4 regions of the Ensifer sp. Root31 genome follow, and region 3 is predicted to be linked to each of the others. Evidence: riboswitches for the same ligand, from Rfam matches in the RefSeq annotation. Region 3 holds a riboswitch; each other region holds the start of a gene.
The links. Region 3 has a riboswitch for cobalamin ahead of bluB (5,6-dimethylbenzimidazole synthase). Riboswitches for the same ligand answer to the same signal wherever they lie in the genome.
Positions count from the first base shown of each region.

Region 1: another riboswitch for cobalamin. It lies ahead of metE (5-methyltetrahydropteroyltriglutamate--homocysteine S-methyltransferase); the one in region 3 lies ahead of bluB (5,6-dimethylbenzimidazole synthase).
Region 2: another riboswitch for cobalamin. It lies ahead of nrdH (glutaredoxin-like protein NrdH); the one in region 3 lies ahead of bluB (5,6-dimethylbenzimidazole synthase).
Region 4: another riboswitch for cobalamin. It lies ahead of ASD00_RS09530 (DUF1636 domain-containing protein); the one in region 3 lies ahead of bluB (5,6-dimethylbenzimidazole synthase).

Region 1 is NZ_LMCO01000034.1:161,428-167,080, reverse strand. It holds partial or broken gene metE (5-methyltetrahydropteroyltriglutamate--homocysteine S-methyltransferase) at 1-1,598, opposite strand, end outside; cobalamin riboswitch at 1,696-1,916, opposite strand; gene ASD00_RS25335 (LysR substrate-binding domain-containing protein) at 2,379-3,323, shown strand; gene ASD00_RS25330 (aspartate/glutamate racemase family protein) at 3,281-4,018, opposite strand; gene ASD00_RS25325 (ABC transporter permease) at 4,024-4,845, opposite strand; partial or broken gene ASD00_RS25320 (ABC transporter permease) at 4,847-5,653, opposite strand, start outside.
Region 2 is NZ_LMCO01000034.1:168,221-173,873, forward strand. It holds gene ASD00_RS41930 (hotdog domain-containing protein) at 1-346, shown strand, start outside; cobalamin riboswitch at 498-724, shown strand; gene nrdH (glutaredoxin-like protein NrdH) at 1,026-1,247, shown strand; gene nrdI (class Ib ribonucleoside-diphosphate reductase assembly flavoprotein NrdI) at 1,265-1,681, shown strand; gene nrdE (class 1b ribonucleoside-diphosphate reductase subunit alpha) at 1,651-3,804, shown strand; gene nrdF (class 1b ribonucleoside-diphosphate reductase subunit beta) at 3,821-4,810, shown strand; gene ASD00_RS25370 (multidrug effflux MFS transporter) at 4,914-5,653, opposite strand, start outside.
Region 3 is NZ_LMCO01000023.1:177,530-183,182, forward strand. It holds gene ASD00_RS20910 (NADP-dependent malic enzyme) at 1-676, shown strand, start outside; gene ASD00_RS20915 (LuxR family transcriptional regulator) at 853-1,590, shown strand; gene ASD00_RS20920 (acyl-homoserine-lactone synthase) at 1,745-2,389, shown strand; gene ASD00_RS20925 (DUF2865 domain-containing protein) at 2,577-3,647, shown strand; gene bluB (5,6-dimethylbenzimidazole synthase) at 3,556-4,347, opposite strand; cobalamin riboswitch at 4,392-4,601, opposite strand; gene ASD00_RS20935 (SDR family oxidoreductase) at 4,679-5,500, opposite strand; gene ASD00_RS20940 (phytanoyl-CoA dioxygenase family protein) at 5,592-5,653, opposite strand, start outside.
Region 4 is NZ_LMCO01000007.1:129,384-135,036, reverse strand. It holds gene ASD00_RS09555 (mechanosensitive ion channel domain-containing protein) at 1-257, opposite strand, end outside; gene ASD00_RS09550 (DUF924 family protein) at 389-949, opposite strand; gene ASD00_RS09545 (iron ABC transporter permease) at 1,026-2,030, opposite strand; gene ASD00_RS09540 (ABC transporter substrate-binding protein) at 2,106-3,059, opposite strand; gene ASD00_RS09535 (ABC transporter ATP-binding protein) at 3,056-3,862, opposite strand; gene ASD00_RS09530 (DUF1636 domain-containing protein) at 3,885-4,298, opposite strand; cobalamin riboswitch at 4,406-4,622, opposite strand; gene ASD00_RS09525 (DUF1330 domain-containing protein) at 4,810-5,103, shown strand; gene ASD00_RS09520 (helix-turn-helix domain-containing protein) at 5,436-5,653, opposite strand, start outside.

The DNA of each region.
Region 1 (5,653 bases), on a different contig from region 3:
CCGTAGCTCTGCACCCAACCGCTCTGAGTGAACCCATAGCCGGAGAGCTGCTCGCCGAAATACTGCACCATGTCGTTGCGCTCGAATTCGCCGTGCACCAGCACCTCGATGCCGATTTCCTCCTGCCAGCGCACGGCCTTCTCCGTCTCCTGGCGCAGGTAGGCGAGGTAGTCGACATAGCTGAGCTCGCCCTTGGCATGCAGCGATCGTGCCTGGCGCACCTCTGACGTCTGCGGGAAGGAGCCGATCGTCGTCGTCGAGAAGAGCGGCAGTGCCAGCCTGTCTTCCTGCCGCCGCCGGCGCGTTGCAAAACTCGATTGACGGCGGCTGTCTGCTGCCGTCAGGTTCTTCAAGCGTCCGGCAACGAGTGGATCGTGGACCTTGAGCGAGGTCAGCCGTGCCTCGACCGCAGCAATCGATTTTGCAAAGACCTGCTCGGGATTGGCCAGGCCCGGCTCGAATGCGCGGGCAAGCAGGCTGAGTTCGTCCAGCTTCTGCAGGGCGAAGGCAAGCCAGGAGACGAGCTCCGGATCGAGCGCTCGTTCGAGATCGAGGTCGATTGGCACATGCAGCAGCGAGCACGATGGTGCAAGCTCGATACGATCGCGGCCATGCGCCTCGATCAACGGCTGCAGCCGGCGGAAGAGGCCGGCAAGATCGGTACGCCACACATTGCGGCCATCGACGACGCCGAGCGACAGCACAAGCTGTGCCGGTACCGTCTGAAGTAGCAAGTCGAGCTGTTGCGGCGCCCGCACGAGGTCGACATGCAGCCCGGCAACCGGCAGCGAAAGGGCTGTCGGCATGTTGTCACTGACCGCGCCGAAATAGGTCGCGAGCATGATTTTCAACTGCGGAAGTTCCGAGGCGAACGTCTGGTAGGTCAGCGCCAGCGCCTGGCGTTCCCGCTCAGTGAGATCGAGCACCAGGCATGGCTCGTCGATCTGCACCCATTCGACGCCGGCTTCCCCAAGCTCGGTGAGAAGCTTCGTATAAACAGGCAGCAGCCGCTCGATCAGATTGATGGTGTCGAATCCGCCGGCAAGCGCCTTGCCCAGTTTCAGGAAGGTGACGGGGCCGAGGACGACAGGGCGGGTGACATGCCCGAGCGCCTTGGCTTCGAGGAAGGCGTCAAGCGGCGCATTGCTCGTCAGCTCGAAGCGCTGATCCTCCGCGAATTCCGGAACCATGTAGTGGTAGTTCGTGTCGAACCACTTGGTCATCTCCAGCGCCTGGTTGCCCCCGTCGGGCCCGCCATGCGTGCAACCGGACGCGCAGGCGGCAGTCGTCGAACCGCGCGCCATGGCGAAATAGGCGTCGAGGTCGACCGGGCCGCCCTTCCAGCCATAGGCCGGTGGCACCGCACCAACCAGCACTGATGTGTCGAGAACCTGGTCGTAAAGCGAGAAGTCGTTCGATGGAATGATCTGGATCCCACGCGCCTTTTGCGCGGCCCAGTTTTCGGCCCGCAGCCTGGCGGCGACGTCGAGCAGGTCCTGTCTCTCGATCTTGCCGGCCCAATAACGCTCCAGCGCGAACTTCAGTTCACGGTGGCTGCCGATACGTGGAAAGCCGAGATTGGCTGTCTTGATGGTCATTTCCTTACCCCGAAGGTTGTGGGCAAGGCTTTGAATGCGACGCATCCACGACCGAGACTGGCTCGCTCGTCAAGGCGACACATCGGACACCCCGCCCGTGGACGTTATCTATCGCGGCAGGTCTCCTGGCTTGCGGGTCAACACGAACCGTCCCGTCTTCCCGAGGCGTCTCCCTCAGTGACATCATTGGACGACCGCTCGCCGCTTACAGTTGCGGGGGCAGCTCCGGCATGAGCGCCTTGCAGCGCCGCACCGAATTCCCTCTTAGCTCCGGCCTGTCGTCAGACGAGCCGCAGAACCACGATTGTTCGACAATGCCCCGCAAAGTCGACGGCGTCAATCGTATAAAGAAATGTTTATGTCTTTATTTTCTCCATTCGGCCGAGGTCGAAAGCTTGTCGCGAGGGCGGCGACGCGACTTCATCATTTGGCGTCTGCGGCGAAAGGGCACCGCCCGGATCAGAGCCCGCTACGTGCTGCCACGGATCAGCAACATCGCCCGCGCGCGCCCGGATGCTGTCATTGTCTCGCGTCAGGCCGATGTCCCTCAGTTGGAACTCGCTGAATGTATCGATGGTCGTCGTGGCGTCGGCAGCTCTCTTGGCCGAAGTCCAGACGTGGAGGATGATCGATCGCAGTGCGCTAAGCATTGCTAACCCCTTCAGTTCTGTGGTGATGTGTTCGCGAGAAAATTGAGGATTTTGGTGGTTTCGCGCAAAGCGATTTCTCGCATGCTGCCATAAAGAATGCTTATCTCACTTCATGAGCAAGATTCCCCCCATGAGTGCGGTGCGCGCGTTCGAGGCCGCAGCCAGGCACTTGAGTTTCACCCGCGCGGCGCAGGAGCTCGGCATGACGCAAGCCGCTGTCAGCTATCAAATCCGACTGCTGGAGGACCGCACCGGCACGCCGCTGTTTGTCCGTCTGCCGCGGGAAGTGCGCTTGACGGCTGCCGGACGGCAGCTTGCGCCGAAGGTGACCGAGGCGCTCGATCTACTGGGTACGGCGTTCTCCGAGATTGCCGACAAGACCGAGCATCACCTGCACATCTCGGTACTGCCAACCGTCGTCTCAAGTTGGCTTGGTTCCAGGCTCGCCTCGTTTCAGACAGCCCATCCAAACATCAGCATTCGCGTGCACATGTCCACGGAGCTGATCGACTTCAAGCGCGATGCGATTGATCTCGTGGTGCGCAGCGGCAACGGCGACTGGTCGGGCAATGAAGTGTTTCCTCTTTTCCCGATCGAATACATGCCCGTCTGTACGCCGACGTTCCTGGAAAAACATCAGCTGAAGGATCCGGCCGACGTTCTCACGGTGAGGCGCTTCGGCAACGCCAGCTGGTGGCGGCGCTGGATGACCGAAGCGGGCGTGGAACCGCCGGCCAGCAATGGCACTGAGCTGATCTTCGACGTCCAGGCAATGGATGTGGCCACCACATTGCTCGATCATGGCATTGCCATGGTCGTCTCCACCTTTGTGATTGAGGAGCTTCGCAGCGGAAAACTCGTCCGGCCGTTCAACCATGTGGTCAGGGATGGCCGTGCCTATTGGCTGGTCTATCCGCAAAGCCACCGGCGGCAGAACAAGATCCAGGTGTTTCGCGAGTGGATCATTGCCGAAGCCGCCACATCGAACGCGCAGCTGGCCGCCGTGGCCGGAGAGCTTCCCTCGGTACGGTCTCAAGCCGAGATCGGTGCGAGCGCGCTCATAAGACCTGAATAGGATTTGCTGAGCGGCGGAGCATAGGAGCCGCGCTTGCTGGTCGTCAGTCCTTGCGACACCAACGCCTCGGCCTGCTTGACGGCTGCCGATACGCCATCAATGACCGGAACGCCGTATTCGGCTTGAAGTGCGCGCGCAAGATCGGCCATCCCGGCGCAGCCAAGCACGATCCCCTCGGCGCCGTCCTCAACGAGCGCCAGCTCGATTTCGCATCGCAGCTTCGCCAACGCGGGCGAAGCCTTGTCCTCAAGCTGCAGCACCGGGATGTCCGCAGCGCGAACCTTCGTCCGGGCACTCATCCCATAGCGTATGACCAGGTTCTCGATAAGCACACGCGACCGCTCGAGTGTGGTCACGACGGTGAAACGCTGAGCAAGCATGGCGGCCGTCGCCACAGCGGATTCGCAAAGCCCGACCACGGGGATGCGGGCAAGCGCGCGGGCTGCTTCCAGACCAGTATCGTCGAAGCATGCGATGACGGCGGCGTCGGCGCCTGCCGCTTCGCCGTCCCGGATTTCGGTGAGCACGCCCGGAAGCGCGATCGCGCCATCATAGTGGCCTTCGATCGAAGCCGGTCCGGACTTGGACGTCCTCGCGATGATCTCCGTGTTCGGGCCCGCGACGGCGCGGGCTGCGGCCGCCGCCTTCTCGGTCATGGATAGGGTGGTGTTCGGATTGACGATCAGAATGCGCATCGAACCTAGCTCATTTTTACCTGCCGCCGACGAAGCGTCAGAATGACGGCAAGCGCGACGAGGATGGTGGTGAAGGAGAAGAGCGTCGTGACCGTGCCCAGCGCGTAAAGCACCGGCGTCGTCACATTGGTGGTCATTCCGTAGATTTCCAATGGCAGGGTGTTGTAGCTGCCCGAGGTCATCAGTGTACGGGCGAACTCGTCGTAGGAAAGGGTGAAGCCGAAGAGGCCGACCCCGATCAGGCTCGGCGCTATCATCGGCAGCACCACATGCCGAAACGTCTGCCACGGGGTGGCGCCGAGATCGCGGGCCGCCTCTTCATAGGCCGGCGAAAAGCGGTTGAAGACGGCAAACATGATCAAGACGCCAAAGGGTAGGGTCCAGGTAAGATGTGCGCCGAAGCCGGAGGAATACCAGGCGGGCTTCAGGCCAAACTGCTGGAAGACGACACCGATCCCGAGCGAGATGATGATCGAGGGCACGACCAGGCTGGCAACGGTCAGGTAGAAGAGGGCCGTCGCCCCCTTGAAGCGGTGGCGAAAGGCAAGGCCGGCGAGGAGCGCCACGACGACGTTGACCACCATCACCATCAGTCCCAGCGTGAATGAGCGGCGGAAGGACGCGCCGAAGTCGCCGACCGCCTGTTTCTCGAAGAGATTGTAGAACCAGTGCAGCGAAAGTCCGTTCAACGGAAATGTGAGACCGCCATTCGGCCCCTGAAAGGACAGGATCAGCACCGCCGACAACGGCCCGTAGAGAAACAGCACGAACAGGGCGAAGAAGCCCGCGAGCAGGTAGAATTCAAGGGTGCGCCGCTCATGGTTCATCTCAGAGTTCCTTTCGGATATCAACGACCCGAAGGATCGCGGCGACCATCAGGAGCACGACGATCAGCAGCACTACCGCATTGGCGGCCGCAGCCGGATATTGCAGCAGTGACATCTGGTTCTTCATCATCAGCGCGACCGAAGCGCTCTGTCCGCCCGACATAACTTGAACCGTCGAGAAGTCGGCCATGACGAGGGTGACGACGAAGATCGAGCCGATGGCGATGCCGGGCTTGGCGAGTGGCAGGATGACGTTCCAGAGCACTTGCCGGCCGCTGGCGCCGCAGTCGCGCGCCGCTTCGATCAGCGAACGGTCAATGCGCATCAGCGTGTTGAAGATCGGCGTCACCATGAAGAGCGTATTGAGGTGAACCATGGCAAGCACGACAGCAAAATCGGAATAGAGCAGCCACTCGATCGGTTGCGTAATGATGCCGAGGTCGATCAGCGTCGAATTGACGAGGCCATTGCGTCCAAGCACCGGGATCCAGGAGATCATGCGGATGATGTTCGAGGTTAGAAACGGCACGGTGCAGATGAGGAAGAGCACCATCTGCATGGTCGTCGTGCGCACGTGGAATGCGAGGAAATAGGCGACCCAGAAGCCGATCAAGAGTGTGAGGCACCAGACGAGGGCGGTGAATTTCAACGTGTTGAGATAGGTCTTCCACGTCACCCACGAACCGAGCGTGTCGACATAGTTCATGGTCAGGAAGTCCGGATAAAGCCCGGCAAAGTCGTAGTCCCAGAAGCTGACGACAAGAACCGTCAGGATCGGCAGCACGAAGAAGAACCCGAGAATGAGGAT
Region 2 (5,653 bases), on a different contig from region 3:
CGATATCGTCTTTCCGGATCAGGCCAGCAGCTTCGGCGCCATGTTTGGCGGCGACGCGCTGGCGCAGATGACCAAGGCCGCCTTCGGCGCGGCGACACGGGCGAGCCGCAAGACGACAGTGCTCGCCTCCTGCCAGCGCATCGATTTCAAGCACCGGATCACCGTTGGCTCGATCATCGAGCTTGTCGCCAGGATTGTGCGCACCGGACGGAGCTCGACGACGGTCGATGTCGAATTGTGGTCAGAGGATTTGACGGGAGCGAAACAGACCCTGACTGCCCATGGCGCCTTCATCATGGTGGCAGTCGACGGGGACAATCGTCCTGTTCCCGCCTTCGCGGCTTGAGGATTTCAGCAGAGCTGTCAATGACGGCTCTCCATCCACAGGCTTCGCCGACACTTGTCGTTTACTCCCCGCTATCCACACCCGAAAAAATATTGTCCGCCTCCCAGGTAGCTTCGACATGGAACCTATTGACGCAATTTTCCCGACATATACTATATCTAGTGTTCGAGGTTCTCCCGATTCGCAAGGATTGGGAGCGAAGATGGGAATACGGTGCCGTCGTAGCGATTTCGCTTGGCTAAGCCGTGGCTGCCCCCGCAACTGTAAACGGCGAGCAACTGTCCAGCATTCGGCCACTGAAGCATGATGCTTCGGGAAGGTCCGGACAGAAGCACCGACCCGTGAGCCAGGAGACCTGCCTCGATCGATAAACGTCCACGGGCGGGGTGTCCGGAGAGGTCAGAGGTGTGCATGGGGCAGGATGAAACCTGCCTGATCGTCTCGACGTCTCCCCGGAAGCGCCGTCTTCAACTTCGGGGTGAAGTCATGTCCGCGTCATCGAATTCCTATCATTCGCCAATGAAGAGGCGCGGGAAGCCGCGAATCTGACGAACAACCGCGCCCGGGTCTTCTCGACCCGAGCAAGCGGTCATCCTGCCAGTCCTGCATTTCGCCGGATCGCTTGTGCGTATCCGCATGCCTTTTCATGCCCAGATCCAGCCGACCAAACGAGGAAGAAATGAACGTCACCGTCTACAGCAAGCCCGCCTGCGTCCAGTGCACCGCAACCTATCGCGCGCTCGACCGCCAGGGCGTCAATTACGAGGTGATCGACATTTCGGTCGACCAGGACGCGTTCGAGACGGTCAAGGGCCTTGGCTACATGCAGGTTCCCGTCGTCATCGCCGGCCCGGAGCACTGGGCAGGCTTCCGCCCCGACAAGATCAGCGCACTGTCCTGAAGCCGAGGTACGGCGCGATGGGGCTGATCGTCTATTTTTCCACCCGCTCGGAAAACACCCATCGCTTCGTCGGCAAGCTCGGCCTGCGCGCCAGACGCATTCCCGTCAGCGCGGCCGACGCGCCGCTCGACGTGCACGAACCCTATGTGCTCGTCGTCCCGACCTATTGCGGCGACGACGGCCGGGGCGCCGTGCCCAAACAGGTGATCCGCTTTCTCAACGATGCGGACAACCGCTCCCACATCCGCGGCGTGATTGCCGCGGGCAACAGCAATTTCGGCGCGACCTACGGGATCGCCGGCGACGTGATCTCGGCCAAGTGCCAGGTGCCCTATCTCTACCGGTTCGAACTGTTGGGAACCGATGAGGACGTCGCCAATGTCAAAAACGGGATGGAACGATTTTGGACGTCTCAACACTCGAACGCCCCTTGAAGGCGACGGAATCGGCGCTCGATTACCACGCGCTGAACGCCATGCTGAACCTCTATGACGAGGACGGCCGGATCCAGCTCGACAAGGACCGGTTGGCGGCAAAGCAGTACTTCCTGCAGCACGTCAACCAGAACACCGTGTTCTTCCATAACCTGCGCGAAAAACTCGATTACCTCGTCACCGAGGGCTACTACGAGCAGGAGGTTCTCGACCAGTATTCGTTCAACTTCGTGCGCGACCTGTTCGATCACGCCTATGACAAGAAGTTCCGTTTCCCGACCTTCCTCGGCGCCTTCAAATATTACACCAGCTACACGCTGAAGACCTTCGACGGGAAGCGCTACCTCGAGCGCTACGAGGACCGGGTCTGCATGGTGGCGCTGACGCTGGCGCGCGGCGACGAGGCGCTGGCGCGCGACATGGTCGACGAGATCATCTCCGGTCGCTTCCAGCCGGCGACCCCGACCTTCCTCAACGCCGGCAAAAAGCAGCGCGGCGAGCTCGTCTCCTGCTTTCTGCTGAGGGTCGAGGACAACATGGAATCGATCGCGCGCGGCATTAATTCGGCGCTACAATTGTCGAAGCGCGGCGGCGGCGTGGCGCTGTCGCTCACCAACATCCGCGAGGCCGGCGCCCCGATCAAGCAGATCGAAAACCAGTCGTCCGGCATCATTCCCGTGATGAAGCTGCTGGAGGATTCGTTCTCCTACGCCAACCAGCTTGGCGCCCGCCAGGGTGCCGGCGCCGTCTATCTCAACGCCCACCACCCCGACATCATGCGTTTCCTCGACACCAAGCGGGAGAACGCCGACGAGAAGATCCGTATCAAGACGCTGTCGCTGGGCGTCGTCGTTCCCGACATCACCTTCGAACTCGCCAAGAACAACGAGGACATGTACCTGTTCTCGCCCTATGACGTGGAGCGCGTCTACGGCGTTGCCTTCACCGACATCTCGGTCACGGAAAAATATCGGGAAATGGTCGCCGACAGCCGGATCCGCAAGAAGAAGATCAAGGCGCGCGAGTTCTTCCAGGTGCTGGCCGAAATCCAGTTCGAGTCGGGCTATCCCTACATCATGTTCGAAGACACGGTGAACCGCGCCAACCCGATCGCCGGCCGCATCACCATGAGCAACCTCTGCTCAGAAATCCTCCAGGTCAGCGAAGCCAGCGAGTACAATGACGACCTGTCCTACAAGCACCTGGGCAAGGACATCTCCTGCAATCTCGGCTCGCTGAATATCGCCGCCGCGATGGATTCGTCCGATTTCGGCAAGACGATCGAGACATCGATCCGGGCGCTGACCGCGGTCTCCGACATGAGCCATATCGCCTCGGTTCCCTCCGTCGAGAAGGGCAATGACGACAGCCATGCGATCGGCCTCGGCCAGATGAACCTGCACGGCTATCTCGCCCGCGAACGCGTCTATTACGGTTCGCAAGAAGGCATCGACTTCACCAATATCTATTTCTACACGGTGACCTACCACGCCATCCGCGCCTCGAACCGCATCGCGGTCGAACGCGGGTCGAGCTTCAAGGGCTTCGAGAACTCGAAATACGCCTCCGGCGAGTATTTCGACAAATACACCGAGCAGGAATGGAAGCCGGCAACCGAGAGGGTGCGCGAACTGTTTGAAACCGCTGGTGTGCAGATCCCGACGCAGGAAGACTGGCTGGAACTCAAGAGGGCGGTGATCACCTCCGGCCTCTACAACCAGAACCTGCAGGCGGTGCCGCCGACCGGCTCAATCTCCTACATCAACCATTCGACCTCCTCTATCCACCCGATCGTTTCGAAGATCGAGATCCGCAAGGAAGGCAAGATCGGCCGTGTCTACTATCCGGCCGCCTTCATGACCAACGACAATCTCGACTACTATCAAGATGCCTATGAGATCGGCCCGGAGAAGATCATCGACACCTATGCGGCGGCGACCCAGCATGTCGACCAGGGCCTGTCATTGACGCTGTTCTTCAAGGATACGGCGACGACCCGCGACATCAACCGCGCGCAGATCCATGCCTGGAAGAAGGGCATCAAGACGATCTACTACATCCGCCTTCGTCAGATGGCACTGTCCGGCACGGAAGTGCAGGGCTGCGTCTCCTGCGCACTGTGATACTCCGGGGAACACGATGAACATCCAAGTGAAGACCAAGGCGCCCAAGAGCCCGCGGGCCGTGCGCGCCATCAACTGGAACCGTATCGAGGACGACAAGGACCTCGAGGTCTGGAACCGGCTCACCGGCAATTTCTGGCTGCCGGAAAAGGTGCCGCTCTCCAACGACATTCCCTCCTGGGCAGCACTTCGGCCGGAAGAGCAGCAGCTGACGATCCGCGTTTTCACCGGCCTGACCCTGCTCGACACGATTCAGACGAGCATCGGCGCGCCGACGCTGATGGCGGACTCGATCACGCCGCATGAGGAAGCTGTTTATTCCAACATCTCCTTCATGGAGGCGGTGCATGCCCGCTCCTATTCCTCGATCTTCTCGACGCTTTGCTCGACGCCTGACGTCGACGACGCCTATCGCTGGTCGGAGGAGAACGAACACCTCCAGAAGAAGTCGGCGCTCATTCTCGAGCACTATCGCACAGCGGATCCGTTGAAGCGCAAGATTGCCAGCGTCTTCCTCGAGAGCTTCCTGTTCTACTCCGGCTTCTATCTGCCGATGTACTGGTCGAGCCGCGCCAAGCTGACCAACACCGCCGACATGATCCGCCTCATCATTCGCGACGAGGCGGTGCACGGCTATTACATCGGCTACAAGTTCCAGAAGGGCCTGGAGCGGTTAAGCGACGAGCGTCGGCAGGAGATGAAGGATTTCGCCTTCGACCTGCTGCTCGAACTCTACGACAACGAGGCGAAATATACCGAGTCGCTTTACGACAGCGTCGGCCTGACCGAGGACGTGAAGAAGTTCCTGCATTACAACGCCAACAAGGCACTGATGAACCTCGGCTATGAGGCGCTGTTTCCGGCCGACGCCTGCAAGGTCAATCCGGCAATCCTGTCGGCGCTGTCGCCGAATGCCGACGAGAACCACGACTTCTTTTCGGGGTCAGGCTCCTCCTATGTCATCGGCAAGGCGGTTGCGACCGAAGACGAAGACTGGGATTTCTGACAAGCGCGCCGCACTCCGTTGCTGAGCCAATAGCAAAGCGGCCGGTGAAGACGAGAAGGTCTTCACCGGCCGTCCTGTTTCAACTGCGCGAAGCGAGGTGGTGTTACTCCGCCGGCACGACACGGCTGCGGCCGATGGTTGCCTGTGTCAGCAGGAACGCGCTGACCGCGCAAATCGCAATGCCCGCGGCCATCGGAAGCGCCGTTCCGTTGAAGAAGACGGCAGCAACGATCATGGCGACAGCCGCCGTGACAAAATGCAGCGTCCCCATCAGCGCCGATGCCGTGCCGGCAATCTCGCCGTGATCCTCAAGCGCCAGCACCGCGGAGGTCGGGATGACCAGACCGAGCGCACCGTAGCCGACGAACAGGAATACGGCCATGACCGGCAACTGGTTGAAGCCGAGGCTCATGACGATGAACATGCTGGCCATGGTCAAGGCAAAGCCGGCGACGGCAAGCTGCATGACCCGGACGAGACCGAAACGATCGCCAAGCCAACCCGTTGCCTGCGAGACCGCGAAGAACGATACCGCGTTGATCGAGAAGGCGAAGCTGTATTGCGTCGGCGTCAGGCCATAATGATCGATCAGCACGAAGGGCGAATTTGCGAGGTAGACGAGGAAGCTCGAAATGCCGAGGCCACCGATGAAGGTGAGCGTCAGGAAGTTCCGGTCGCTCAGAAGCAGCCGGTAGGCGGCAATCGCGCTGCCGAAATTGCTGTCGGCCCTGTCCTTCTTCGGACGGGTCTCAGCCAATTGGGTCGACAGCAGGATCAGGCCGATGAAGGCTGCGATCATGACGGCATAGAAAACGCCGCGCCAGCCGTAGAACTCGATGACGG
Region 3 (5,653 bases):
CACCAACACCACCGTCATTGGGGCGCTTGCCGTCAAGCGCGGCGAAGCCGATGCGCTAATCTGCGGTGTCGAAGGGCGTTACAGCAAGCACCTGCGCGACGTCTCGCAGATCATCGGCAAGCGCGACGGCGTGCTCGATTTCTCGGCCCTCAGCCTGCTGATCTCGCAGCGTGGCGCCACGTTCTTCACCGACACCTATGTCAGCTACTGCCCGAGTGCCGAAGAAATCGCCCAGACCACCGTCATGGCGGCGCAGGAGATCCGGCGCTTCGGCATCACGCCACATGCCGCCCTGGTCTCGCATTCGAACTTCGGCTCGCGCGATTCCGAGAGTGCCACCAAGATGCGCCAGGCGCTTCAGCTTGTGCGCGAACTCGCGCCCGATCTGGAAGTCGATGGCGAAATGCACGGCGATTCGGCCATCTCCGAAGTGCTGCGTCAGCGCGTCATGCCCGACAGCACGCTCTCGGGCGAAGCCAACCTGTTGGTCTTCCCGAACCTGGATGCTGCCAACATCACGCTTGGCGTCGTCAAGACGATGACGGACAGCCTGCATGTCGGACCGATCCTGCTCGGCTCAGCACTGCCGGCGCACATCCTGTCGCCGTCCGTGACCTCGCGTGGCGTCGTCAACATGGCGGCACTCGCCGTCGTTGAAGCCAGCCATCCGGGCTAGCGACGCCCTCGTTTTTAAGGGCCGCCGCACCCGGCGGCCCTGTGATGCTGCCGCGACCCTGGGCAACAACCATTGTTTGCAAGGGTCGACAATCCACAGCAAATCGGCTGTCGGTTCTGGACAAAAGGTGAACCCCCAACCATTGTGGGGTTTAGCGCAAAAATCGGTGTTGTGGCATGACTGAACAACAGGCTGTCCTCGACATGCTGGAAATTCTGGAATGCGGAGGCTGTGTCGAGCCGGCCCATTTCTTTACGTTGATGCGCCGTACCTTTCGCATCGCTCATCTCCTATATCTTGAAGCTGAGCCCTATGCCGACGAGCTCAAGATCTGCCGGTTGCACCACACGTTCGGTGCCTACGCGGCCGAGCTTTATCTGACGCGGGAGCTCTACCGTATCGACCCGATCCTCAAGCTGGCGCTCGGTGGCGTCAGGCCTGTCGAATGGACGACGGCGCGCCACCGCTTTCCCGAATGCGAGCCATTGTTCAAGACGGCCGAAGAGATCGGCCTTTCCAGTGAAGGCGTCGCCCTGCCGCTGCCCTCGCCGGCCGGCCGCACCGCCTTGCTGGCCATCAACGTCAATATGTCGGCCGCGGAGTGGTCGATCTATCGGCGCAACCACTTGCGCGACTTCCAGCTCGCCGCCAACCTGTTTCATGCCGGCATGCTTGAAAACGCCGCCATGACAGGGGGGCTGAACACGCGCGATACGCGCCTCACAGGTCGCGAAACCGAGGTTCTCACCTGGTCGGCGGCCGGCAAGAGCTATTGGGAAATTGCCACCATTCTCGGCATTTCCGAACGCACCGTGCGTTTCTTCATGACCAATGCCCGCCGAAAGCTCAATGTTGTCTCCAACACGCAGGCCGTGGCCCAGGCCGTTCGCCATGCACTGATCCCGACGGTTTGACCCACCCTCAAGACGCTCCTCCTTCGCTCATCTGAAACCCCGTCTATATTTAGTGGGAAAAAACGGTTTCCGGAACTGTCGGTAGTGACAGTTTCGCCCCTGCCTGAGGACTGACAGCATCACGCCATCCCCCAAAACAAGGATGGAGAAGAAGATGATCAGGATCCTCAACGGCAGGACACGCGGACAGCACCCACAGTCCATCGACGAGATGTTCAAGCTGCGCAAGCGCGTCTTCCACGATTTCCTGAAATGGGACGTGCAGACCGATGGGGAATGGGAGATCGACAATTACGACAAGTCGAATCCGCTCTATATTCTGTCCTATTCGCCGGAGACGGGAAAACTGCGCGGATCGCTGAGATTGCTGCCGACGCTCGGCCCCAACATGCTGGACGATACGTTCCCGATCCTGCTTGGCGACAACCCTGAGATCCGCAGCGCCTCGATCTGGGAATCGAGCCGCTTCTGCATCGACCCGGAGATTTCTCAGGACCGCGCCTCCAACCAGGTGACCGTCGCCGCCGCAGAACTGATGTGCGGTGTCGGCGAACTCGGGCTGGCCTCCGGCATCAGCCATATCGTCACGGTGACCGATGTCTTCCTCGAGCGGATGTTCCGCCGCATGGGTTGCCCCGGCGAGCGCATCGCTGACCCGCACCGGATCGGCTCGGTCTATGCCGTAGCGGTCGCCTGGGAAGTGACGCCGTCGCTGCTCAGCGCCATGAAGGCCGTAGCGGCGATCGAAGGCACGGTTCTTGAACGGCCGATGTCGCTGGAGACGGCACGCGCCGCCTGATCTCTAACGCTCCTTCCGTTCCTCCCACCGGACGGAGCTGTTAACGCAATGCGAGGCTTGTCGTTGCACCGGCGGCGACAAGCCTTATGATAGGGCTGAAACAGGAAGTGCCGACAGCGACCGAACCCGGACAACAAGGGTGGCGCCGTGCGGTTGCAGGAATGGACGTTCGCCCGTGTTCCGGAACATGAAAACCCTAGCCGCGGCGACCTTGCCGCTGCTTCTGGTTCTTGCCGATCAGGCGCTGGCCTCCAGCGTGTGCGACCGCCTGAACACTCGGCTCGCCGAACTGCCCGCCGCCATCGAAACTACGGCCGATACCCGCGATTATGCGAGCGCGATTTCCCGACAGAACATCGAATTGCGCCGGGCGCGCAACGATCGCCGACGCGCCGGCTGCGGCACAGGCAGCGTCGTCGTCTTCAACGGCGGCGACCCGGATATCTGCACAGACATCAACAGTCTGATCGCCGAGATGGAAGACAATCTGCGCATCCTCAAATCGGAGCGCCAGCAGCTGATGTCAGGCGATGGAGACGATACGCGCCGGCGCATCCTCGCCGCCCTCGAGATCAACGGTTGCTATGGTGGCAGCGAGGAATTTGCGACCGCCGACCCGGACGAGCCGGAAACGTACCGCAACATCCTGCGCGATCTGCCGCCGGACGAAAGCTACGGACCAATGCTGCGGGACGGCGAAATGGGCACCTACCCGCCGGAAAGCGGCGTCTATTCCGGCACGCTTCGCACCATGTGCGTGCGCACTTGCGATGGCGCCTTCTTCCCGATCTCGTCCGAGGCAAGCCCTGTGGACTTCGCCCGCGACGAGCAGGCCTGCCGCGCCCGCTGCCCGGGTGCCGAAACAGAACTATTTTTCCACGACCTGGCGACCGAGGAGAGCGACCAGATGGTCTCCGCCTCGACGGGACGCCCCTATAAAGAACTGCCAAACGCCTTTGCCTATCGGACGCGCGGCGTCGGCAAGCCGGGCATTTGCGGTTGCCAGATTCCAAAGATCGCGACGACGCCCAAGGCTTCCAGTGGCAACACTGGCAACAGCGAATCGTCGATCATCGTCATCGAGGGCAAGAAGGAAGCGGCCGCCCCTACCGCCAAGGCGGCTGCGGAGGAGCGCCCCTACGATCCCGCCAAGAGCAAGGTGCGGGTCATCGGGCCGACGTTCCTTCCCCAGGAGGAAACGTCGATCGACCTTCGCCATCCGAAGGGTCCGGGCTACCAGCCGGTTCAGAGCAACTGATCGCAGCGTCTGCCTTTCGGCAGGTTCCCCAGCCTTCCTCGAACACCAGCTCCTCCAGCGGCAGCCGCTGGCGCCAGCCCTTAACCGCAAGTTCCGGCTCCTGGTAAAGGCGATCGACATATCCGAGGCAAAGCCAGGCGACGATCACGACATGATCGGGAATGCCGAGGATCGCCTTGATCTCATTTTCATGAAAGATACTGACCCAGCCGACACCAACGCCTTCGGCGCGCGCCGCAAGCCAGAGGTTCTGCACGGCACAGACGGTGGAATAGAGATCCATCTGCGGGTTATGGGTGCGCCCGAGAACGACCGCTCCACCGCGCGTGCGGTCGCAGGTGACGCAGATGCTCAAGGGTGCCTTGCGGATCCCCTCCAGCTTCAGGGAGCGGTATTTCGCTTGGCGGTCGCCATCGAACATCAATGCCGCTTCGTCGTTGGCGCGGGAAAAGGCCTGCCATACCCGCTCGCGGGTTTCGGCCTGCCGGACCACGACGAAATTCCACGGTTGCATGAAACCCACCGATGGCGCCCGGTGCGCAGCATTGAGCAGGCGCATCACCACATCGTCAGGCAAGGGTTCGGCCAGGAACTGATCCCGCACGTCCCGGCGCGTTTCGATGGCTCGATAGACGGCTTCGCGCTCGTCGGATGAAAAGGCCTCTGCAGCCGCAAGGCCGCCATTAGCGTCAGTCAGCATCGTTCGATCCCCAACAATGCACAACCTTCCGCCGTCCGCGCGGATATCGGTCTATCTTGCCAGGCCGGTCTTCTGACTTCGGATCAACCGGCCGCCTCACCTTCCCAGATCACATGAAGATCCAGTGGCAAGATCTTGAGCAAGCTCAAAATCCCTAGAGGCAGTCGTCCCCGTCACAGCGTTGGGCACGTTCCGGAATAACACCGGATTCCCGATTCTCCCGCGTTGCGGGCACCTGACGGCGTCATAAGGGCACAGCCCACAGGGAATGACAAGCAAGTCCGGCGTCGCTTGCCGGTCACTCCACAGGGCCTCGCGACAGCGTCAGATGTCAGAGCGGCGCGACCGGATGCGGCGAGCCGTCATAGCCGCCCCACACCGACTGGTCGAAGCAGATGACCGACCCCGTCATCAGGCCGGACTCATCCGACGAGAGATAGGCGCAGGCACGCGCGACTTCCTTGGGGTCGACAAGCCGACCGAAGGGTTGGCTGGCGGCCGCCTTTTCGAGCCAGTCGTCTGCCGCCCCATGAAATTCGCGCTGGATGCGGTCTTCCCCTTCGGACGCCATCCAGCCGATATTGAGGCCATTGACGCGAATGCGGTTGCGCAGCAGCGCATAGGAGGTGTTCTTGGTCAGCGTCTCCAGCGCCCCCTTCGACGAGCAATAGGCGGCGATAAACGGCTGACCGGCCATCGCCGACATCGAGCCAATATTGACGATGGTGCCCTGCGTGCCCTCCCGCCGCATCAGCTTTACCGCTTCCTGCATCAGGAAGAACGGTGCGCGCACATTGACAGCGAACATCCGGTCGAACAGTTCGGGGCTGGTGTCCAGGATGGTGCCGCGATCGGTGATCGCCGCCGCATTGACCAGCGCATCGACGCGCCCGAATGTGGCGTCGCAGGCGCTGACGACCTTGCGCGCGTCCTCGACCTTTTCGAGGTCTGCCTCGACATAAAGTACCTGCGCGCCGGTTGCCTTGCGGATCTGCTCGGCCTTCGCTTCGCCCTTGGCAACGTTGCGTCCACAGATGACGACACCTTTAGCCCCACGTTCCGCAAACAGGTTGGCGATCGTTGCGCCCAGCCCCTGCGTCCCGCCGGTGACGATGGCGATCTTGCCGTCGAGACGGCCATATTGCTCGGTCATGAAAGTCCTCCCAGAATTGAAAGTGAGATGAAAACAGGGCGACCGGCCCCCGCCGCAGAACGCCGGGGACCGGAAAGATCGATTCTGCCGTTCAGCTCAGCTTGCGCTGTGCCTGCTCGCCAAGCGCGCTTCTGAAATCCGCATCGCTCCACC
Region 4 (5,653 bases), on a different contig from region 3:
GCCGGTTGGGCAGCACCCGCTGCAGGCTGCTGCACGTTCGCTGCCGGCTGCGCCTTGCCGTCGGCGGCCGGTTGTGTGTTCTGGGCAGGCTGCGCGCCGCCCTCGGCAGGCACTGCCGGAGCTTGAGCGGGCTTCTCGCCGGGTTGCGTCGTCGTCTGCACCGGTTGGGCGTTTTGCGCCACGACAGTGCCGGCACCGGCCAGCGACAGCAGGCAGACAGAAACAGCGAACAACTTTGCCACGAAATGCAATTTCAAAACCCTCGGAAGCCCAGACCTCGCCCGGATGCGGAATCGCCCCGGCAGCCGTCACAATGCGGTTTGAATACGAAAGACGGCGGAAAGATGCAAAGACACGGTAAAACATGCCTTCACAGCCCGTAAAACTGTCAGAATCCTGCGCCCGGCTGCGCCAGATAGGTCAGTTCCGCCGCCGTCGACGTCCGACCGACGAAGGCGTTGCGGTGCGGGAAGCGACCATAGGTCTCGATCACCTCCCGGTGCCGGATTGCATAATCGATATACATGGGATCGCCGAGCTCGGTGAAAAGCTTCACCGCCATCGTCTGATCCGTCAGGTTCTCCGAGTGCTCGAACGGCATGTAGAAGAACGCCCGCCACTCCGGCCGGACCGCCATGTCGGCGCCGGCGCCGACGGCGAGCTTGGCTTCCCGGAGCGCCAGGCCGTCGGTCGCAAAGGCAAGCGGCGTCCCCCGATACATGTTGCGCGGCAACTGATCGAGAAGCACGATTGCCGCCAGCCGGTTTTCCGGCGTCGCCCGCCAGATGTCGCCGATCTCCCTGGCAAGGGCGAGGTGCGACGCCTGGAAGCGCAGGAAGCAATGTTCGTCCAGCTCGCGCGACGGCTTGAACCAGTGGTCGAGCGACAGTTCCTCGAACCAGAATTTCAGCACTTCATCCGGGGTGCAGGCCTCAGCTTGATGGGTCATTCGCTCCTCATGTCATGCCGTGGGGACGGTCGACCTATCAGATAGGCGGCAATCGCACCGTGTCCATGCCGCTGGCTTACGCGCGACGCTTCAAAATGGCAATAAAAGCCATGCCGCCGACAAGCCCGGTGATGACGCCGATCGGCATATCCTCGGGCGCCATGACGACGCGGGAAAAGAGGTCCGCCCAGATCAGCACCAGCGCCCCGACGAAGGCCGAAAGCGGGATGACCCGGACATTGTCGCTGCCGGCAAACAGCCGCACGAAATGCGGCACCATCAGGCCGACAAAGCCGATCGCGCCGGAAAAAGCGACCATGACCCCGGTCAGAAGTGCGGTGACGACGAAGAGGACGAGGCGGAACCGGCGAACGGGAATGCCGAGCGTCGTTGCCGTCTCGTCGCCCATGGCAAGCGCATTGATCTCGCGCGCCCTCAGCACGAGGTAGCCGAGGCAGGCTGTCAGCACCACCGCGGGATAGACAAGATGCGGCCATTGCGCGAGCCCGAGACCGCCGAGCATCCAGAAAATCACCGTATGCACCGCCCTTGGATCCCCGAGGAAAATCATCAGGTTGCCGACAGACGTCAAGGTGAAGGCAACGGCCACGCCTGATAGCACCAGCCGGTCGGCATTGGTGCCGAGCACCCTTGTCACGAGCGCAACAAGTGCGGTCGCAGCCAGCGCGCCGGCAAAGGCAAACAGCGGCACCGTGGCAAGGCCGAGAATGAGTCCGGTGTGCAGTAGCGCGATGATCGCGCCGAGCGCGCCGCCGGAGGACACACCGAGCAGATGCGGATCGGCAAGCGGATTGCGGGTAACCGCCTGCAGCACGGCGCCGGTCAAGGCCAGCCCGGCTCCAACCAGCCCGGCAAGCACGACACGCGGCAGGCGCACGTCCCAGACAATGCTTTCGCGCCCCGCCGACCAGACGACGTCGACGCTGCCGGGCGACAGCTTCGAGGCGATGATCGACCAGACGGTCGAGACCGGGATGGGCGCTGAACCCCATGAGACGGCGGCAGTGATCGTCAGGCACAGCAACAGCAGCGCCGCGAGAATGGCGGTCGTGGTTTTCACAGTCCGTCCCTGGTCAATTATTGGAATGGAAAGGCGGGAGCATGCGAAACGGCATGCTCCCGCAGGCCGCCTCGGTTACATCGCCTGCCCGTGAAAGGCCCTGGCAAGGCGCGCAATGGCATCGATGTTGCGTGGACCCGGTGTCGCCTCGACATAATCGAGCACGACGAAGCGGTCATTCCTGACGGCATCGATGTTCTTGAAGGCGGGGTTGCTCTTCATGAAGGCGATCTTCTGCTCGGCGGTGACCTCGCCATAGTTGACGATCACCACCACCTCAGGGTTCTTGTCGATCACCGGCTCCCAGGAAATCTCGGTCCAGCTCTTCTCGATGTCGTCCATGACGTTGACGCCGCCCGCCGCCTCGATCATTGCCGTCGGGATACCGAACCGGCCTGACGTGAACGGCTTCTCCTCGCCGGAATCATAGACGAAGACGCGGGTCGGGCGTTCGATGCCGCCGGTGTCTGCAGTGATCTTGTCGAGATCGCGGCGATAACCGTCGACCAGCGCCTGCGCCCGATCCTCGACGCCGAAGATGCGGCCGAGATTGAGGATATCGACGAACATGTCGTCCATGACAGGCTTGCCCTTGGCCATGACGTGAATGCAGGATTCGGTCAGCTCATAGACGTTGATCTTGAAGGGTTCGAGCGTTTCCGGCGTCACCTCGCCCCCGACCTTCATGCCGTAGTTCCAGCCGGCGAAGTAGAAGTCGGCGTCGGCATTGAGCAGCACTTCCTTGGTCGGATATTTTTCCGAAAGCTCCGGCAGCGCCTTGACGCCTTCGCGCAGCTTTTCGTCCAGCGTCTTCCAGCCGGATACGCCGGTATAGCCGACCATGCGGTCCTGCAATTTCAGAGCCAGCATCATTTCAGTGAGGTTGACGTCGTTGGAAACGGCGCGCTTCGGTGCTGAATCGAAGGTCACCTCGCGGTTGCAGCTCTTGACGGTCACGGGATAGGCGAGCGCCGGCGTTGCCGCCAGAACCAGCAGGGCAAAGGCGGAATGGGCAATGAAGGTCTTCATGAAATCAGTTCCTGTCGAGCAAGTGAAAAGGAAAAGCGTGCGCCGCTCGAAACGGCATTGTTGTGGGCAGTGGCGGTGACGCCGAAGGCGGCGGAAAGCGCTTGTGGGTTGAGCACGTCTTCGGGCGGGCCGAAGGCCGTCATGCGTCCCTCCGTCAGGATCGCCACATCGGTCGCGAACTCGGCTGCCAGGTTGATGTCGTGCAGCGTGGTGACGATCGTCAGCTGCAGCGTCTGCAACAACTCGAGGATTTCGAGCTGGTGGCGGATATCGAGATGGTTTGTCGGCTCGTCGAGAATGATGATGCGCGGCTGCTGGGCAAGCGCCCGGGCGATCAGCACCCGCTGCTTCTCGCCGCCCGAAAGCGTCGCGAATTGCCGCCCGGCAAGGTGGGTGAGATCGAGATGCTCGAGCGCGTGCGCAACCGTCTCGCGGTCCCTCGCGGTCCAGCCGCTCATGCCCTCACGCCGGGGGATGCGGCCCATCATCACCACGTCGCGCACGCTGAAGGGAAAGTCGCTCGGCATTTCCTGCAGCACGACGGCAATGATCTTTGCCGCCTCGCGCGCCGTCATCGCCCAGATGTCGACGCCATCGACCTCGATTGCGCCCGCTATCGGCTGGGCCGAGCGATAGAGGCAGCGCAGCAGCGAGGTCTTGCCGGCACCGTTCGGCCCGAGAATGGCAAGCCGGCTGCCGGGCGCAATGGCAAAGTCGATCTCGCGGACCAGCCGCAGGTCCGGGCGCGGTCCCCAATCCAGGGCGTGGACCCGAAGCCCGGCCCCTGTCGCGGTGCAGCTCATCGGCTCGTCCCTCCCCGCGCCATCATTGGAAATGCCAGCCGATGTCTTCGGAGACCAGCATCGCTGCCGGGATGCGCGCCAGCGTCTTGCCGTTAAGCCCGCGCGGCCTCTCGGCCGCCCGCGTCATGCCATCGCCCCTTCCGGCATAGGTGGTCGCGAACGAGACGAGATCATCGATATCCTCCTCGGGCGAGATATCGCCAAAGAGGTAGGTCGCCTTGCCGGTTGCCTGGAAAGCGATGGTGCAAGGCCTGGTACACGCGGCCATGCAGACCGTCCCAGTAATGGAGAAATCCCGGTCGAGCGGCTCGCCGAGCGCGGCAATACTGCGGTTCAGCCGCTGGATCAGATCCGCTCCCGGACGGCATGGGCCGCCGGTGAAACGGCAATCGGTGCAGACCGTTATCGTGTGCTGTCGGGAAACCGGATTGGCCATGTCTCTTCTCCTCCGGATTGGTCCGGAGAGAATGTGGCAACGCGGCATGATGACGGATGACCGTCGCGCAAAAACCAGTTCTTTTCCATCGGAACACCCCGTCCGTTGTGGTTGATCGGTTCGATGGCAGGTCTCCTGGCTCGCGGGTCGCGGCGCATCCACGTCTTCCCGGCTGATCGCCAGTGACATGGTGTGAATGCGCTTTCCGCTCACAGTTGCGGGGGCAGCCACGGTTTCGGCCCCATTTGGGTCGTCCGCTCCGTGTTCCCTTTTCAGCCGCTTCCGCATTGTCGCGGTTGCAGCACCATCAAAGCCTTCGTCGCACACTTCGGCGGAGGTGACAACCGCCGCGACAGCACGGCCTTGGCCTATCAACATGTCGCATTTTTTCATGCGCATTTGTTATGTGATAACATAACATTATTCAACACAAAAATATGTTGACCAACTCGCCCGCACCGACCAACGGGCGTATCCTTCGATGGCGCCTGTGTGGAAAAGGAGATCTGCCATGGCCGCCTATCTGATTGCGGATGTCGAGGTCACCGATGCCGCGGCCTTTGAAGAATACATACGGGAAGTGCCGGCAACGGAGGCGCGCTATGGTGGCCGATATTTGGGGCGCGGTGGCGCTACCCGGGTGCTCGAGGGAGACTGGGAGCCGCACCGGCTCGTCATTGTCGAGTTCCCGGACATGCACTCCTTGCTCGAGTGGTACAACTCGCCGGCGTATCAACGCCTCAAGGCGATCCGAGAGCGCTGCGCCAAGACGCGGATCATGACGCTGGAAGGCGTTGCCACCTAAGCAGTCGGGCCGTCATTGTTCCAGCAGCTTCCGACGTTTACCGCAAAGGTGCGGCATTGGCATATCAACATGCGGCATATTTTCATATTCATCTGTTATGTAATATCATAATACAACACAAGCTAACGAATGATGCCTGCGACGCACATTGGCAGAGCACTTCTCACGCCATCAGGACGATCGATCGCGACTGTCAACCGGACCTATTAATCTGGCATCAGCGTTTGCCGGCGACGGTCATAAGACATTGCTCGACCAACGGACCGGCAACTCTGTGCTGGAAGCGATTTCAAGAGGCGTTGTCAGGCGATACTTCATCTGCCTGGGGTGCCTCATTCCGGTGCGGCGATACGAATGGGACGTGTCCCGACTGGAGCGCCGGTCGCCCGGTCGATGGTGACGGGATCGATCTCCGTTCCGGTCTCGGCGTCGAAGAACCGGGTTACCTCGCCCCCGCCGCGATGCTTGCGTCCCCACGCGCCGATGGCAAACAGAACCGGCAGGAAGTCTTGGCCAGCTTCGGTCAGGACATATTCGTCTCGTGGCGGAC